Regions from separate parts of the Psychrobacillus sp. NPDC096623 genome, predicted to be linked through region 1. Evidence: riboswitches for the same ligand, from Rfam matches in the RefSeq annotation. Region 1 holds a riboswitch; each other region holds the start of a gene.
The links. Region 1 has a riboswitch for S-adenosylmethionine ahead of mtnW (2,3-diketo-5-methylthiopentyl-1-phosphate enolase). Riboswitches for the same ligand answer to the same signal wherever they lie in the genome.

Region 1 (4,543 bases):
CAGTACCATACTTTGCAGTGGCAATCGAACCTGCATTGCAAATAGTCATTACCTTCGTTTTATCTTCCAGTAAAGTAAGGGCAAATTCACCAATATTCCGACAGGACTCTTCGTCTTCCTTATGTATTTTCCTTGCTTCTTCCACTAGTAGCTGCTTTGCACTCGTAACATTATCAACTTGATTTACTACTTTCAACAATCGCTCAAGGGCCCAAACTAAGTTGACAGCAGTTGGTCGAGATTCGCCCAAGTAAGTTGCATCTTTTTTTAATGTTTCTAGAAAATCTTTCATCGAATTTGTTTTATAATTTTGTGCCTCCAGAGCTAATCCATATGCCGCCGTAATTCCAATAGCAGGAGCACCCCGGACTTTCAGAGTAATAATTGCATCATAAACGTCTTTAAGTGTTTCTATTTTTAAATAGACAATTTCATGTGGAAGCTTCTGCTGATCTAAGAGTACTAACTGCTTATCTTCCCATTTAATCGATAATGGTATAGTCATTGTTGAATTTCTCCTAATAACTCAATTACCGCATCGATTGAGTCTATTTGATTACGTCTAACTATTAGTAATTCTCCGGCATTAAGCGTTTGTTTTTTTAGTAAAATTCGTTGCTCTTGGTTTACAATGCTATCTAAGTCTTTGACATGTGCCAATCCAATTGTTCTACGAATAAGTTCACACCCTGCAAAACCTAATGAATCATGAAATATTTTTTCCAATACAAATGCATCATAGCCTTCTATATCCTTAAAGGAATCGAATTCACTCTGTTTCAAAAAATCTGAAAATTTGGTCGAGAAAATAAGCCATGTGTTTTGTATATGATCGTTAATAACCTCACGTTGTTCGCCTTCTCTTGTAATGGATTGAACGATTAAATTTCCCAAAAACAAGCCTATATCAAATCCAATAGGACCATAAAAAGCAAACTCTGGATCGATTACTTTTGTTTCTTCTTCACTTGCAAATATACTTCCCGTATGAAGATCTCCATGCAGTAAAGCCTCTGCCTCTGTCAAAAAGCTTCGTTTTAGTTTTGCCACTTCGAGCTTTAATAAATGGTTATTCCAGATAGCCTCGACCTCTGCTTGTAATGCAGGTTCAAAATCATTTGTTTCATGATCAAAAAAAGGATCCGTAAAGATTAAGTCTTCTGTGATCTTACACAATTCTGGATTAGAAAACTCTACAACAAGCGCCTTTTTTTCAAAGGGGTGAAGTGCAAAATCAGAAGTATTAAAAAGTGTTAATGCTAGATATTCTCCAATATCGGTTGATAATTTAGGATATGATTCACCTTTTATCAAACCCTCCCGTACTATTTGAAGATGTGACAAATCTTCCATTACCGTTATAGCTAAATCTTCATCTGCTGCATAGACTTTGGGAACAAGACCAACTGCATATTCTCCATGTTTTTGTAAGGCAGTTGCTTCAATCTTTGCCCTTTTCAGCGTAAGTGGCCAACTTTCTCCAACGACCTTTGCATAGGGTAGTGCCTGTTTAATAATAATTCCTCGTTTACTCACTTGATCCGTTATATGGAATACATAGTTTAAGTTTCCATCGCCAATCTCTTTGCAAACTAATGGAGCTTCGTTTGAGAACAAGGATAATTCCTTTGCCAGTGAAATTGCCGTTTCTTCCGTTAATGATTCGTATTGTTTTGTAGTTACTACCGCCATTACTTTCTCCCTTTCATTTACAAAAATAAAAAACCTCTTTCAAAAGAAAGAGGTTTAGAATAAGAGATTCTGAACCTCTTATCTCTCAGAAAGTAAACTTTCTGATGGAATTAGCACCGTGCCTTACGGAATTTTACATTCCGGCGCATAAAGCGCCCCGTCTCACAACGGTATTACGGTCGGTTGCTGGGCTTCATAGGGCCATTATCCCTCCGCCTGCTCTTGATAAGAGTACGTTACAACTATTTACGATTGATTAGAATCCTAGCATATTAGAAAAAGTTATGTCAACTGTTTTTTTGAATAAAAATAAATTTAAATTTTCTTATTGACAGAATTTTTATACCATGGAATAATCAATATTATTTATTAAATACTTTAACCGAATATTTTTTCTTATTTAGAGCAGGTGGAGGGACAAGCCCTATGATACCCGGCAACCGATTCAATTTTGAACACGGTGCTAATTCTTGCAGCTAACAAGCTGAGAAATAAGAAGTTGTTAGACTATTAACCTCTTCTTATTTGAAGAGGTTTTTTTAATGTCATCTGTCCAGCGCTAGTCAGGGCTTGCATAGGCGCTTGTGCATTTATAAGTCAGGAGTGAAATAAATGAGCGGAGTTACTGCACACTATCAACTATATGGAAAAGCTGGATCGTTTGAAAGAAAGGCGAAAGATATTGCACTTGGTTTGACTATTGGTTCTTGGACCACTTTAGCCTTGTTAGAACAGGAGCAGCTAAAAAAACATAAAGGAACTGTACTATCCGTTACGGAATTTAAGGATATACTTCACCCAATTAATCCTGAAAAGGTGAAAGGTGAAATTAAAATATTCTACCCTGCAGCAAACTTTTCGGCTGATATACCTGCAATTTTAACTACAGTCTTCGGCAAACTATCCTTAGATGGTGAAATAAAACTATTAGATTTAGAATTCGATTCAAGTCTATTGTCCAGTTTCCCAGGACCTCGCTTCGGCATTCAAGGCATTCGAGAAAGATTAGGTGTTTTTGAACGTCCGCTTGTCATGAGTATATTCAAAGGGGTCATTGGGAGAGATATCGAATTTTTAGCCGAACAGCTTAGACAACAAGCGCTTGGTGGAGTTGATCTTGTAAAAGACGATGAGATACTATTTGAAAATCCTCTAACTACTTTTGAAAAGCGTATATCTGCTGGTCGAGAAGTGCTAAATCAGGTGTATGAAGAAACCGGACACCGTACGCTATATGCAGTAAATTTATCTGGACGTACTTTCAAATTAAAGGACAAGGCTAAAAAAGCGCGAGAACTTGGAGCAGATGCACTTTTATTTAATGTTCATGCTTACGGATTAGATGTTCTTCAGGAGCTAGCAGAAGACGATGAAATTCAATTGCCACTCATGGCTCATCCCGCTTATAGTGGAGCATTTACTTCTTCCGCATTTTATGGAGTTTCAACGCCATTAGTTCTTGGAAAACTCACTCGATATGCGGGGGCAGACTTCTCGTTATTCCCTTCTCCTTATGGTAGTGTTGCACTTGAAAAGTCTATAGCTCTTTCTCTAGGCGAAGAACTAACAAAAAACAGTAACGTTAAACAAAGCTTTCCAGTACCATCTGCCGGCATTCATCCTGGTCTCGTACCACTATTAATGAATGACTATGGAATAGATAGCATTATTAATGCAGGGGGCGGTGTACATGGACATCCCGCCGGTGCAATCGGAGGGGGGCTAGCTTTTAGGCAGGCCGTAGCGGCTGTATTGGAAGATATTCCATTAGAGCAGGCAGCGAAACAACATAGTGAACTAAAAACGGCACTTGAATTATGGGGTGATAAGTAATATGAGTAAACTTGTAATTTTTTGTGACTTTGATGGAACTATTACCAATCAAGATAACATTATGGCTATCATGAAAAAATTTGCACCACCAGAATGGATACCGATTAAAGATGATATTTTAGGTCAACGAATTTCCATTAGGGATGGCGTAGCAAAAATGTTCTCTCTCCTACCTATTGAGTCAAAAGATGAAATTATTTCTTTTGTGCGCCAGCAGGCAATCATCCGTGATGGGTTTAGTGAATTTGTATCCTTTACAAAAAAGCATGACATACCACTTTACATCGTAAGTGGCGGGATAGACTTTTTCGTTCATAATCTACTAGAACCATTTGGACCATTTGCAGGTGTTTACTGCAACGAATCGGATTTTTCGAAAGAAACTATTCACATTGAGTTTCCATATAGCTGTGATGAACAATGTACGAGCCAAGGCTGTGGTTGCTGTAAACCATCTATTATTCGTACCCTTCTTCACCAAGATGCAGTGAGTGTTGTAATTGGCGATTCTATCACTGATTTAGAAGCCGCAAAATTGGGAGATATCATTATCGCAAGAGATTTCTTAATCGAAAAATGCGAAGAATTAAATATTCCCTATGAGCCTTTTGAAAACTTCCACGATGTAATAGAGATTATTGAGCCGAAGTTAGGTGTGGAAATATGACATTACAATATAAATGGGAAGAACTTGCCGACATAAAAGATGAATTAGCCACCAGAGATTGGTTTATGGGAACTAGCGGAAACCTTGCTATTAAAGTACAGTACGATCCAATAGAGTTCTTAGTAACTGCAAGTGGAAAAGACAAAAAAAAGAGAACATCAGAGGACTTTTTACTTGTTGATGTTGATGGAAAAGCAGTGGAAAGCACTCATTTAACTCCTTCAGCCGAAACATTACTACACTGTGCAATATATAAGAAAACAAATGCAGGTTGTAGTCTACACGTCCATACAGTGCATAATAACGTTATTTCGGAATTATATGGAGATCAAGGCTTAGTAAGTTTTCAAG
Region 2 (4,543 bases), on a different contig from region 1:
TTTTACGGTTATCCTAAGTGTAGTACTTGCAGAAAAGCGAGTAAATGGTTAAAGGACAATGGAATTGATTACATAGAAAATCATATCGTAGAAACTCCCCCAACTAAGGAACAACTTCAAGAAATGCATGAGGTAGGTGGATTAGAGCTAAAAAAATTCTTTAACACTTCTGGTATGAAGTATCGTGAGCTTGGACTTAAAGATAAATTATCTACAATGTCAGAAGACGAACAATTATCCATACTTGCTACTGATGGGATGCTTATCAAGCGACCGATTGTTTTTGACGGGAAAAAATTAACGTTAGGATTCAAGGAAGAACAGTTTGAAGACGTTTGGAAGACTTCTTAAAGTGACTTGTTTTTACGATAAAAATATGTGAATATTATAGATGAATGTATTAATAATGGAGAGGGGAACATTTAATGAACACACCTAAGGATTTAAAATACTCAGCAGAGCATGAATGGGTAAAAACTGAAGGCGGAAATGTCCGTATCGGTATTACTGAATTTGCACAATCAGAACTAGGAGATATCGTGTTTGTCGAGCTTCCACAAGTGGGAGATGAGATCAAGGCAGGAGATCCATTCGGTAGTGTAGAATCTGTAAAAACAGTTTCTGAGCTATATGCACCGATAAGCGGTAAAGTGTTAGAAGTAAATTCAGAATTAGAAGATAGTCCTGAATATGTAAACGAATCCCCTTATGAAAATGCATGGATGATCGTTATTGAACCTACTGATTTGGCAGAAGTAGAGGCTTTACTTTCTCCAGAAAAATACGAAGAATTAATTTCACAATAATTATGAAAACGCCGCTTAATAACGGCGTTTTTTTCATATAATATTGGAAAGGGCATAGTTAGGAGAGATGCAAAAATGGCTATTGTCTTTAGTGAAAAAATAATTCTTGTTGAGGGAAGATCGGATAAACTTAAGCTTCTTCAACTTCTTGATGAATCAACAGAAATTATTTGTACGAACGGAACGATATCGAATGTAAAGCTTGAAGAAATTTTAAGTCCTTATGACGGTATTCCTATATATGCGTTTTTAGATGCAGATAAATCAGGAGAGCAAATTCGCTCCGTTGTGCGAAAAGAATACCCAGAAGCAATTCATCTATACACCAATCCAATGTATTGTGAAGTAGCGACTACACCGTTCAAAGTTTTGGCTTCTATTTTAAAAAGTGTTAATATAAAAGTGAAAAGAAACTTTTTACTTTAGGATGATGGAATATGAATGAATGGACTCTTGATCAATGGAATAGAAACAAGAATAGTGGTCAGCTTACAATGTTATATATATATACACCTTTATGTGGAACATGCCAAGTTGCTAGTAAAATGATGCAAGTTGTACAAGAAATGAAGCCTTTTTCTATTGGCCAAGCAAATATTAACTATCTGGGAAATTTTGCTGCGGATTATCAAATCGAAAGCGTTCCATGTTTGCTAATTGCTAAAGGTGGCACGGTATATAAAAAAATATATGCATTCCAATCAGTACCATTTATATTAGATGCGATAAAAAATATTGACGAGCAAGTAGTCTTATGATAACATACGATATACCAAGAAATTAAATAGTGTCACTCTTATTAAGAGAGGTGGAGGGAAGTGCCCTATGAAGCCCGGCAACCGTCATGTAAATGAAATGGTGCCAAATCACGCAAAGCAATTGCTTTGGGAAATGAGAGAATGGATGAATGTTATTAAAATGGATAACGTAAAACCCTTCTGCTCTTTTGCAGGAGGGTTTTTTTAGATAGAAAGGTGGCAAGATTCACATGATTAGTTTAAATAATATTTCGAAAAAATTTAGTACGAAACAAGGTACGATCGTTGCAGTTGAAGAGGTGAATCTTGACATAAAGAAAGGTGAAATTTTCGGCATCATTGGTTATAGTGGTGCAGGTAAAAGTACACTTATTCGTTTATTAAATGGATTGGAAAAACCAACTTCTGGACAAATTATTGTGAACAATCAAGATATCACAAAGATAAATGAAGTGAAGCTCCGTCAGGTAAGACAAAAGGTAAGTATGATTTTCCAACATTTTAATCTGTTATGGTCTAGAACGGTTGCAGAGAATATTGCTTTTCCTTTAGAAATAGCTGGTGTACCAAAAGAACAACGCATAACAAGAGTTAACGAACTAATTGATCTAGTAGGATTAGAGGGTCGCGGACATTACTATCCTTCTCAATTATCAGGCGGACAAAAACAACGTGTCGGAATTGCACGCGCATTAGCCAATCGTCCAGAAGTCCTTCTCTGTGATGAAGCAACCTCAGCATTAGATCCAGAAACTACTGATTCAATTTTGGATCTATTAGTTAGCATTAACGAAAAATTAGGTCTTACAATTGTATTGATAACCCATGAGATGCAGGTTATCCAAAAAATTTGTGGGCGTGTAGCTGTAATGGAAAAAGGGCATGTTGTAGAAGAAGGAAACGTTTTAGATGTATTCCAAAACCCACAGCAGGCAATAACGAAGCGTTTTGTTTCGCAGATCAATGATTCCAATAAAGCTCTACAAACAATCCAACAATTAAAAGAGCTTTATCCAAATGGAAAACTGATTAAACTAGGATTTGTAGGAGAACAAACAGTGCAGCCTATTTTGTCTAGACTTATCAAGCAATTTGATCTCGATGTGAATATTGTTCAAGGCAATATTTCACATACGCAAAATGGCGCATTTGGTACACTAATCCTTCAACTAGAAGGAGATGCATTATTAGTGGATGAGGCTATTCGCTATATTCACGAACAAAAAGTAATTACAGAGGTGATCAACAATGATTAATGATTTATTTCCAAATGTTGATTGGCCTAAAATGTGGGAAGCAACACTTGAAACATTATATATGACTTCAGTATCCACTATTTTAACAGCAATTATTGGACTAGTTCTCGGTCTTCTACTTTTCTTAACTAGTCCACATCAGGCATGGGCCAACAAACTGGCTAATTGGTTAACTGGAGCGTTCGTTAATATATTCCGTTCCATTCCATTTATCATTTTGATCATTTTATTGATCCCATTAACGAAGTTTTTAGTCGGTACAATGCGTGGACCAAATGCAGCATTTCCTGCTTTAGTAATCGGAGCAGCTCCATTTTATGCTCGCATGGTTTTAATAGCACTACGTGAGATAGACAAGGGTGTATTAGAAGCTGCAAAATCAATGGGTGCTAAAACTTCTACTATTATATGGAAGGTATTATTGCCAGAGTCAATGCCTGCTTTAGTTTCGGGAATTACAGTTACAGGTATTTCACTAGTCGGGTATACGGCAATGGCTGGAATCATCGGTGCAGGCGGACTAGGAACTTTAGCTTTCTTAGATGGATTTCAAAGAGGTAGAACAGACGTAACATTTGTCGCAACGATCTTTATATTAATCATGGTATTTATTATCCAGTGGATAGGCGATGTAATTACGACAAAAATTGATAAACGATAAATGGTGTTAGCGAGAATACTCGATCACATAGAAATAATAGATAAAAAGGGAGAGATTTTAGAATGAAGAAGTTTTTAGCTGGAGCTTTATTATCAGTAAGTGCATTAGCACTTGCAGCATGTGGAGAAGAAGATAGTAGCAAACTTGTAGTAGGTGCATCTAACGTACCTCATGCTGTTATTTTAGAAGAAGTTAAACCGATCCTTGAAGAACAAGGAATCGAACTAGTTGTAGAATCTTACCAAGATTATGTACTACCAAACAAAGATTTAGACTCAGGTGATTTGGACGCGAACTACTTCCAACATATCCCTTACTTTGAATCACAAAAAGCTGATTTTGGATATGACTTCGCTAACGCTGGCGGTATTCACATCGAGCCAATCGGTTTATACTCTAAAAAATACGGTTCAATCGAAGAGCTTCCAGAAGGTGCAACTATATTAATGAGTAACTCTGTTGCCGATCATGGACGTATCCTTGCTATGTTAGAAGCAAAAGGTCTTATTAAATTAGCAGATGGTATTGATAAAACAAAAGCAGAAGTTAAAGATATCGTAGAAAATCCTAAAAATCTTGAATTTGACGCTAACTATGAGTCAGCACTAATGGTTCAGTTATATGAAAATGAAGAAGGCGATGCAGTATTGATCAACTCCAACTATGCAATAGACGCTGACCTTAACCCATTAGAAGACTCTATCGCTATTGAAGAATCAGATGAATCACCATATGTAAATATCATCGCAGTAAAATCTGGTGACGAAGACAGTAAAGAGATTAAAGCTTTAGTAGAAGCATTAAAATCTAAAGAAATCCAAGACTTCATCCTAAGTGAGTGGGGCGGATCAGTAGTACCGGTAAAATAATAGTATTTGAGAGAACAGACATCCTAGGATGTCTGTTTTTTTGTCGTGTTGGATAGCCCATTGCTCCGTTAATATAGCCCATAAATATCAGAGAATAGCCATAAACCTTCAATAATGGTCCATAGAATGCAATATAGCCAATACATTCAACGATATAGCCCAAAAAATTATGGATATAGCCCATAATCATATC
Region 3 (4,543 bases), on a different contig from region 1:
GTTCAGCATATCCTGGCTAGTTTCCAATAAAATAACATCTACTCCACCTTCTACTAAAGCCTTTGCCTGCACATAAAAGTCGGTTGTAAGTTCATCAAATGTAATACCACCAGTGACTGACAACGTTTTGGTCGTTGGTCCCACCGCCCCTGCTACAAACCGCGGCCAATCAGACGTAGAATATTCCTCTGCACAGACCTTTGCAAGCTTGGCAGCACGAAAGTTAATATCATGCGCCTGATCACCAAGATCATATTCATTTAACACTACTGGAGTGCCACCAAAAGTATTCGTACAAATGATATCTGCTCCAGCCTCTAAATATGCACGGTGGACATGTTCAATCACATCCGGTTTGATGATATTTAAATACTCATTACAGCCGTCGTATTCTTCTCCTCCGAAATCCTCAGGACTAAGATCCGCATTTTGAATCATCGTTCCCATTGCACCATCAATTATTAATATTCTCTCTTGGAGTTGTTGCTCAATTAGATGTTTGGACATAGCTGAATTCTCTCTCTTTCTTACGATCAATTTCTTGAATATAATGAATTAACTCAAGGGACATGTCATATCGGAAAAATGGTGTAATAATATAAATTCCGTTAAATAGTTCCGCTGCAGTATCGATTAGTTCCTTCGAAATCTGAATACCTTCTGCAGTAGCACGCTCTCTATCCTCCCCACATAAACGCATCCGCTCCAGTACTTCCTCGGACAACTTGATTCCGGGCACTTCATTATGAAGGAATTCAGAATTCCGACTATTAGTTAGTGGCATAATTCCGATAAAAATTGGCGTCGATAAATGTTTTGTGGCTTCATATATTTCATGCATTTTTTCTTTTGAATAAACAGGCTGAGTGATAAAATAATCTGCTCCACATTCAATTTTCTTCTCAAGTCGCTTAACTGCACGATCAAGCACACGAACATTTGGATTAAATGCAGCGGCTACAGAGAAGTTCGCTTTTTTACGAAGTGACTTTCCTGAGAAAGAAATTCCTTCGTTTAATTGTTTGATCAGCTGAAGTAGCTCTAAACTAGATACATCATAAACACTCGTGGCACCTGGGAAATCACCGATTTTGGTTGGATCTCCAGTTACCGCAAGAATATCATGAATGCCAAGTGCATCCAGTCCCATAAGATGAGATTGGAGACCGATTAAATTACGGTCACGGCATGTAATATGTGCAAGTGGACGGATATTATTTTCATACTTTAACATCGAACCCATTGCCATATTGCTAATTCGTGGAGAAGCCAGTGAATTATCTGCCATCGTCACTGCATCAATTCCAGCCGCATATAGCTTTTCCGCCCCTTCCATAAAGGTAGTTGTATCAAGGTGACGAGGGGTATCTAATTCTACGATAATCGTTCGTTCTGTCTTCGCCTTTTCATGTAACGGTTTTGTGTTAGTCGGCTTGGCATCTTGAATAATGATCGGCTTTTTCTTCGTTACTACTTTATTTGTAATAGGCGCTAAATGACCAATATGTTTTTTCACTGCTTCAATATGCTTTGGTGTCGTCCCACAGCAACCTCCTATTAATCGGACCCCTGCATCCCTCAAATATAACGCAGCCTTCCCAAAATAATCTGCATCAGACTCATAGACAATTCTTCCTTCATCTATATCAAGCAGACTGGCATTGGGATAAGCTGATAGGAATGCTTTTTCCGGAAGCTTTACTCCCTCAAACGCTTGAATGGTATGATGGGGACCGAGTCGACAGTTGACTCCCACAATGTTCGCTCCAATTGCTTCTAGCTGATGTAGTGCATCATTCAGCGATAAGCCATTTTGCAAAATACCAGGATCATGCATAGATACTTGGGCAATGATTGGGATATCCGTTAGTGTACGAAGATGAGTCACAGTAGTCTTTAATTCTTCCAAATCATAATAGGTTTCGAGTAATAGACCATCTGGATCACCGGCTAATAAGTTGAGTGCCTGCTGGTCAAGTGAATGGATAATTTCTTGGAGTGTGGCATCACTTTTTCGTATCCCACGAATACCTCCAATCGTCCCGAGGACAAATTGATTGCCCGGTGCTGCAGCTCTTTTCGCAATTTGGATGGCCGCTTCATTTATTTCTTTTACTTGATTTTCTAATCCGTAGCGCGCCAGTTTAATGGCATTCGCCCCATATGTATTCGTTTGAATAATATCTGCTCCAGCCACAATATAGTCCTGATGAATCTTCTCAATAATTTCCGGCTTCTGAATATTTAGTTCCTCATTGCAATAGTCAATACCGTACGAATAAAGTAGTGTTCCCATCGCTCCATCGGCCGTCAATATTGACGTCTCCAATTTTTCTAATAAACCCATCCTGTATCCATCCTTTCCCATATAAAAAAGCCTTCTATAAAAAGAAGGCTTTACGTGTATGCAAGATACTACCTTCTCATCTACCAAACTTTTGCAAAGTCTGCTGGATTTAGCACCTGACCAATATGGCTGGTTGCTGAAGCGTCGTAGGGCCAGTCCCTCGGCTTCTCTTGATAAGAATTTCATTATTCAATTTTCTAATTAGACATATCGTACCTTTATTCAACTAAAGCGTCAAGAGTGTTTTGAATTTTCTATTGATTTTTTGGGGATGGCGGGGGCGATTCCGGTGATTTTTTGGTTCTTTCGGGTGATTCTATTGGACATTCCGGCGATTCTTGAGTACATTCTGGTGATTCTCTTCTACATTCAGGTGATTCTAACAAACTTTCAGGTGTTTCTTTCACCAAACCCACTTATACTTTCTATTTCTTGAAGTTCCTGTCTGGATTAGATTCATTGATTGCAAAAGTCTATGTGCGATCTCGCTTGATTCTAAATGGAGAAATGTTCTACATTGTTTGTTCGTTATAGTATCACTAATTAGCATAAACCAATCTCTAATAGCTTTTTCATGTGCAAACTTATCGAAATGACCACAGCTAGGGCAAATCCAACCACTTTTTCTTTTTATCATTCCATGAAAATTGCAGTTTTCACAGCAGACTCCACTCCGCAGGTCTTCAGGATTAATTCCCCAGCGTACACACATTGGAAAGGGAATATAGGCTTGTTGACCGACTTTTATTTGACTGCAAAATTTCTCCATATCACCCGAATCAAAATATACATTTTCACGAGGAAGATTTCGTAAGTAGACTGGGATAGTTTGTGGAAGAATAGCACTATGTTTTTTCGGGGGTTCTATTACTCTCACTTTCGGATTGCTCAGAACAATCACTCCGTGTATTGGGATAGTCATTACTTGTTTACCAAGCCATTCTTGAAGTAAATAAATATTTCTTGATAATTGAATTTCTGGACTTTCAAAAACATCGATTTTTCCTTCGGCTGTTTCCCTCTCTAACATTGCAGGATTTTGTTTGAAAAATAACTTTCCGTTTATATTTTTACTTTCTAGAATCACCAAAAAATAGGGAGTAAGAAAAATTGCATCCATTTGAAAGTAACCATTTGAATTCAATCCAATGTTTTCTACCAGAAGGTATTCAAAAGGAAATGTATATTTTTCAAACACTTCACTTATTTTACGTTCTCCATGCAAACCAGCTTTTGCGGCCTTTGCTTTTGCAATAATTATTTCCTTTTGCGGATGTGTTTCATTTAAACGTTTCCCTAACATTTGGAGACCAATTAAATTGTATTCTCGTGAATCCATATCTCTCAGCACAAATCACCTCCACCCGCATCGTATCACAACTAAAGAAAATGTAAATTTTACTAAATAACCGACTATTCCATTTTCCCCATAAAAAAAAGGCCAAAATTGAATTTTGGCCCGGAAACTTACTCAACTATTGAATTGATTATATTTTCTGCTGTTTCTTTACCGTTCTTGATACAAGCGACAATTCCAACTCCATAATAAGAACAGCCTGCAAGCAATACGTTTGGCATTGAATTTGCCATTTTAGCTGTTAATGATTGAATCGCCCCTCCATGTGCGAGATGATAATTCGGCATTTGATCGTTCCATTTTGTTACTTCTATTACATGAGGCTTGCCCGTTAATTTCATGCTCATTTCAATATCTTGGAGGGCAACTTCTACCAGCTCTTCTTCAGTCATATTTTTCATACTTTCAAAGGCTGGACTTGCGCTCTTATAGAACATTCGAACAAGCAATTGATTGTCCTTAGAGGTGTGTGTCCATTTACGACTTGTCCAAGTGCAAGCATTACATTTCACATCGCTATTTTCAGAGACGATAAAACCGGTGCCTTCTGCTGGAAGCTGTTCATCTGGAATATCAAAGCCGAGGTAGATGCTAATAAGGGATGAATTTTTAAGCTTGTCGAAATCAGTATCCAACTGGTCATCCTGAAGAATTTCCTGCGCCACTTGATGAGGTGCAGCGAGCACTACACTATCTGCTTCAATCATTTCTCCATTAGCCAATAAAACCATATATCGGCCATCCTTCTTTTCCACTTTTTGCGTTGCCACACCTTTTATAATCGTAGATTCGCTCAGCACTTCCTCTAAGCGATCGATAAGAGTGGAAAGCCCATTTTG
Region 4 (4,543 bases), on a different contig from region 1:
AAAAAAGAACAAAATGAACTGTACCCCAATTGTTAGATACTTTCTAACAATTGGGGTACAGTTTTTCTGAAGCATTCGTAAAACAATATAAAAATTACACACATCAGTTTAAAATAGACGTACTAAATTACATGATTGAACATGGTACCTCTTTAACTGAAACAGCGGGTATCTTTTTGATAGCTCCTCCTTCATCGGTAAGTGTTTGGAGAAACAATTTGAAGCGCAATCACCAAATAAGACAAAGCTCAAATAGTCTATGAATTAAGTCTCCCCCTGTTTATGTTAATCTTTTATCAGAATTTAATCGTTTTACTAAAGAACCAGTTAGTTGAATAAGGGAAATACTGATCTGTATTAGAGATAGGTCGTTATTTTGACTAATTATATTCAGTTATATTAACTAATTACCGGCAAGTTCACCTGATTTACCCAATCCTGAATGAATCGCTCTTGATGCGAGTTCAAATGAGGTAGGTTATTACTGGAAAAGAATCGATGTTCATGACTTTCTTCAGAGCTATGAAGTAATTCTCCTGAAAAACTGCTTGAATGGAATATAATCTGGACACTAAAAACTTTATCTCCATTCTGATATTCTGCAAATCCATCTTCACCTGAATAAAGACCAAACAACTGTAATTGTTCAACTCTTAAACCCGTTTCCTCAAATGTTTCTCGCAAAGCAGTTTCAAGAAATGATTCTCCAGGCTCCATTACGCCTCCAGGAATACCCCAAACATCTCGATCCGTACGATGTTGTAATAAAATTTGATTTTCTTTTTCAATTATAATTCCACAACCTACAGTCATAAGCATTTCATTTCCAATTAACTTTCGAATTGTTTGTATGTAACTCATCATATCCTCCTTGTTTAGTTGCTGAGATTTGTAAATAGGATTTTGATGTGGAATTCGACAGGTCTTTAAATTTTGAAGATGTTATCTATACCTTCTATATATTTAATCTACTACCATTGCATTAACTTTAAATGTTTCCATTCTTGCTAACCTATAGCAAGTGAACAAGCAATTTAAAAATCTGAGGTCATTCCCATTCATAAGGTGTTTCTTGGTACACATAATAGTTCAACCAATTAGAAAATAACAGATGAGTATGAGAGCGCCAAGAGTTCTTTGGTTTTTGTGATGGATCATCGTTTGGATAATAGTTTTCCGGAACGTCTATCTCTACACCTTTATGGATGTCTCTTTTATATTCGTCAGCAAGTGTCGTTGCATCATATTCTAAGTGACCAGTAATCATAATATGCTTTTTATCTTTCGAAATAACTAGGAAAACACCTGCATCCTCTGAACTTGATAATAATAATAGCCGATTGTCTTGTTTAATCTCCTCGTAGGAAACAGCTGTGTAACGTGATACTGGTGCATTAAACTCATCATTAAATCCTCGAACTAAATGTACAGTTGGATCGGTTAAACAATGGTTAAACACCCCAAAACATTTTTTAGGCAAGTCGTATTTTCCGATTCCGTAATGATGATAAAGAGCTGCTTGTGCTCCCCAACAAATATGCAGAACGGACGTTACATGCGTTTTGGACCAATCCATTATTTTCGTCATTTCACTCCAATAATTAACGTTCTCAAATTGTAAATGCTCGATTGGCGCACCAGTGATAATCATTCCATCATATTTTCGATGTTCAATTTTGTTAAATGTCGTGTAAAAAGTATCCAAATGAGTTTTGCTCACATTTTTGGAATCATGGGTTGCCATATGTAAAAAAGTCACATTTACTTGTAGCGATGTATTTCCTAATAATCGTAGTAATTGAAGTTCGGTTTTCTCTTTTTCGGGCATCAGATTTAAAATAATGATGTTTAATGGGCGTATATCTTGGGCTATTGCTCGATCGGTATCCATTATAAATATTTTCTCTTTTTTTAGATGTTCAGCTGCCGGCAATTGTTTAGGAATATTTATTGGCAAATTGTTCTCCCCCTTTAAATTTAAAAACCCTCTTTTCCTATAAAATAAGAAAAGAGGGTGAACGTTTTGCTCTCGATTCTTATCTTTCAAGAAATTATCTTGTAGGAGTTAGCACCTTTCTGACAAGTCAGAGGTTGCTGAAGCTTCAACGGGCCATTTCCCTCAGCTTCTCTTGATAAGAGTTATTTAATTATATTGTTCTTCATTAGAAAATATTAACATGTGTTTTCGAATAATTCAACTTCTTTTAAACTTTGAAACGATTTACTGTATTCGCCAGTTTTTCACTCAAACTTGTTAATGTCTCTGATGCTTCTGCCACCGATTGAATTGCTCGTAATTGCTCATCGGAGGAAGCACTTACTTCCTCACACGCTGCAGCAGTTTGCTCCGAAGTTGCTGCCATCACTTGAATTGTATCTACTACTTGATCTTTATAATTAGAAACCTGTTCGATTTCTATAGACACGGAATCAATAGAAGCTTGCAAATTATTCATCAGTAATGATATTTCACTGAATGTCACTTCTGTATCAATAACAACAGATCCTTGTTCACGGAACGTTTTAATAGTGTCTATCATTTGTTTCCCAACGATTTGAGATTCACTCTGTAGCTCAGTAATAGTTTGTTTTACTTCCTCTGTTGCTTTTGCCGACTGCTCTGCAAGTTTTCGCACTTCATCCGCTACAACAGCAAATCCTTTACCATGTTCACCCGCACGGGCAGCTTCTATACTTGCATTCAACGCGAGTAAATTCGTTTGTGCAGAGATTTCCATAATTGTTTCCATCACACCACCAATTGCTTTTACTCTAATTTCTAATGTTGAAAATAGAGAAGACATTGAAGTGAGATTAGACTCCCAATTTTCGAATGATGATTTTAATTCTCTCATTTGACTTTGTCCATTTGTATTCATGGAATTCGCTTTTGTAGCTATATCAGTCATCACGACTGACTTTTCGTTAATCAGATTTATTTGCTCACTTAAGTGAACAGAGCTCTCCGTAACTTCTCCTGCATCTTCTGCAGATTTTGAGGCACCTTCAGCAATTTCACTCACAGCTAAAGAAACTTGCTCTGCAGAAGCATTTGTTTCCTCTGCAACTGCACTTAAGCTTTCAGAATTGGTTTGTACATCACTAGCAGACTCTTTTACTACTTGTATAATTTCATTCATACTTGTAGCCATTTTATTAAAGTTAGTTGCTAACTGACCTATTTCATCTTTAGATTTAATATTTGCTTGAACGGTTAAATCCCCTTCAGCTATCGAGTCCATTAATTTTTTCAGGTGCTCAATTGGTCTTAAAATATGACTGATGATGAAATACAAGACAATAACTACTGCTGCCTCTATAGCTAATATAATTATTATTAATAAGTTACGAATACTATCTGAAGTTTGATTTATTTTATTCTCCTCATAAACCGCTCCCAGTTTCCATTCCAGTCCTGGCAAGGTTGTAAATACAGTAATATTATTGGTTCCTTCTGTTGCTTCATGTATCTCACCACTTTCAGAAGAACTATTGAGCATTTCCTTAACAGCTGAATGCTCAGATAGATTTTCACCAAATAGTGTCGGATGAACAATAGCATTACCATCTGCATCTACAATAATCGGATAACCTTCATAGCCTAACTCACTATTTGCGACTTTTTCGGTTAACTTCGACAGTAAAATATCAATAGCAAGAACTCCGACCACTTGCCCATCTCTGATAACAGCTTTAGCACCTGAAATTGCATATTCTCCAGTAGCAACATCCACATAAGGTTTAGACCAGCTGAAATTCTCTTTGTTGGAAACAGCATTTTTATACCATTCCCTGGATGTAGGGTCAAAATCTGCACCTAGATCGGCTTCTGGAATTATTTCGATCGTTTTATCCGGCAAGGCTATATAGACAGAAGCCACCGCATCATATAAAGAATTAAATTCATTAAATCTAGTATCTAAATTTTTCTCTAATTGATTAGTTAAGACCTCATCAGTAGCTTTAGCACTATTTGGAAAATCCAATATATCGTTGGAAGTCGATAATTGCAGTATTCCTTTTTCATATGCAGCTAAATAATTCTGAATTGTTGCTGACATTTCATTGATTATAACTTGACTCTGATCGATTAGTTCGTTTTCCGTCTTTTTACTAATTGTACTCGTACTGATTAATATTAGCGGTATCATACTCACAATAATAAGAACAATTACCGTAATAATTATCTTCCATTTTATAGATTTACCCATTTCCAACTTCCTTCTCTGTGTATTGAATATGCCCTATATGAACTGTTCATATAGGGCATATTTATACTATTATATCGGCACAATACGAGATATTTGATGTCTAGTTAATACTTTTCGCTAAATTTTTGCAAATCTTTGATTTTTCAACGTGTTTTAGACTTTTCATCCTTCTTTCTCCATCCATTCCATCAGGAGTATTTCTAGCTTTTGTTCGTTCAACTGAATAGATTCCAGCAGCGTTTCGTATACTTCCCAATCACTTTCTATTTCTATTTTTACTTTTAATAAACTAATTTCATGCTCTATCTCTGAAATTTTTTCTTCTAGTGAGC

Region 2: linked by a shared signal. The riboswitch ahead of ACIQX2_RS13935 (methionine ABC transporter ATP-binding protein) and the one ahead of mtnW (2,3-diketo-5-methylthiopentyl-1-phosphate enolase) in region 1 are both predicted to bind S-adenosylmethionine.
Region 3: linked by a shared signal. The riboswitch ahead of ACIQX2_RS15300 (bifunctional homocysteine S-methyltransferase/methylenetetrahydrofolate reductase) and the one ahead of mtnW (2,3-diketo-5-methylthiopentyl-1-phosphate enolase) in region 1 are both predicted to bind S-adenosylmethionine.
Region 4: linked by a shared signal. The riboswitch ahead of metA (homoserine O-acetyltransferase MetA) and the one ahead of mtnW (2,3-diketo-5-methylthiopentyl-1-phosphate enolase) in region 1 are both predicted to bind S-adenosylmethionine.

Annotation. Positions count from the first base shown of each region.
Region 1 is NZ_JBIWER010000007.1:132,183-136,725, forward strand. Features, by position in the region: gene mtnA (S-methyl-5-thioribose-1-phosphate isomerase) at 1-505, opposite strand, end outside; gene mtnK (S-methyl-5-thioribose kinase) at 502-1,692, opposite strand; SAM riboswitch class I at 1,768-1,924, opposite strand; SAM riboswitch class I at 2,086-2,190, shown strand; gene mtnW (2,3-diketo-5-methylthiopentyl-1-phosphate enolase) at 2,305-3,525, shown strand; gene ACIQX2_RS17035 (2-hydroxy-3-keto-5-methylthiopentenyl-1-phosphate phosphatase) at 3,527-4,192, shown strand; gene ACIQX2_RS17040 (methylthioribulose 1-phosphate dehydratase) at 4,189-4,543, shown strand, end outside.
Region 2 is NZ_JBIWER010000005.1:54,929-59,471, reverse strand. Features, by position in the region: gene ACIQX2_RS13955 (arsenate reductase family protein) at 1-351, shown strand, start outside; gene gcvH (glycine cleavage system protein GcvH) at 426-806, shown strand; gene ACIQX2_RS13945 (toprim domain-containing protein) at 882-1,232, shown strand; gene ACIQX2_RS13940 (thioredoxin family protein) at 1,244-1,564, shown strand; SAM riboswitch class I at 1,600-1,704, shown strand; gene ACIQX2_RS13935 (methionine ABC transporter ATP-binding protein) at 1,795-2,820, shown strand; gene ACIQX2_RS13930 (methionine ABC transporter permease) at 2,813-3,481, shown strand; gene ACIQX2_RS13925 (MetQ/NlpA family ABC transporter substrate-binding protein) at 3,544-4,350, shown strand.
Region 3 is NZ_JBIWER010000006.1:29,865-34,407, forward strand. Features, by position in the region: gene metH (methionine synthase) at 1-507, opposite strand, end outside; gene ACIQX2_RS15300 (bifunctional homocysteine S-methyltransferase/methylenetetrahydrofolate reductase) at 488-2,347, opposite strand; SAM riboswitch class I at 2,421-2,527, opposite strand; gene ACIQX2_RS15305 (nuclease-related domain-containing protein) at 2,751-3,698, opposite strand; gene ACIQX2_RS15310 (protoporphyrinogen oxidase) at 3,815-4,543, opposite strand, start outside.
Region 4 is NZ_JBIWER010000002.1:723,659-728,201, reverse strand. Features, by position in the region: gene ACIQX2_RS08350 (NUDIX hydrolase) at 400-861, opposite strand; gene metA (homoserine O-acetyltransferase MetA) at 1,049-1,957, opposite strand; SAM riboswitch class I at 2,034-2,139, opposite strand; gene ACIQX2_RS08340 (methyl-accepting chemotaxis protein) at 2,205-4,211, opposite strand; gene abc-f (ribosomal protection-like ABC-F family protein) at 4,374-4,543, opposite strand, start outside.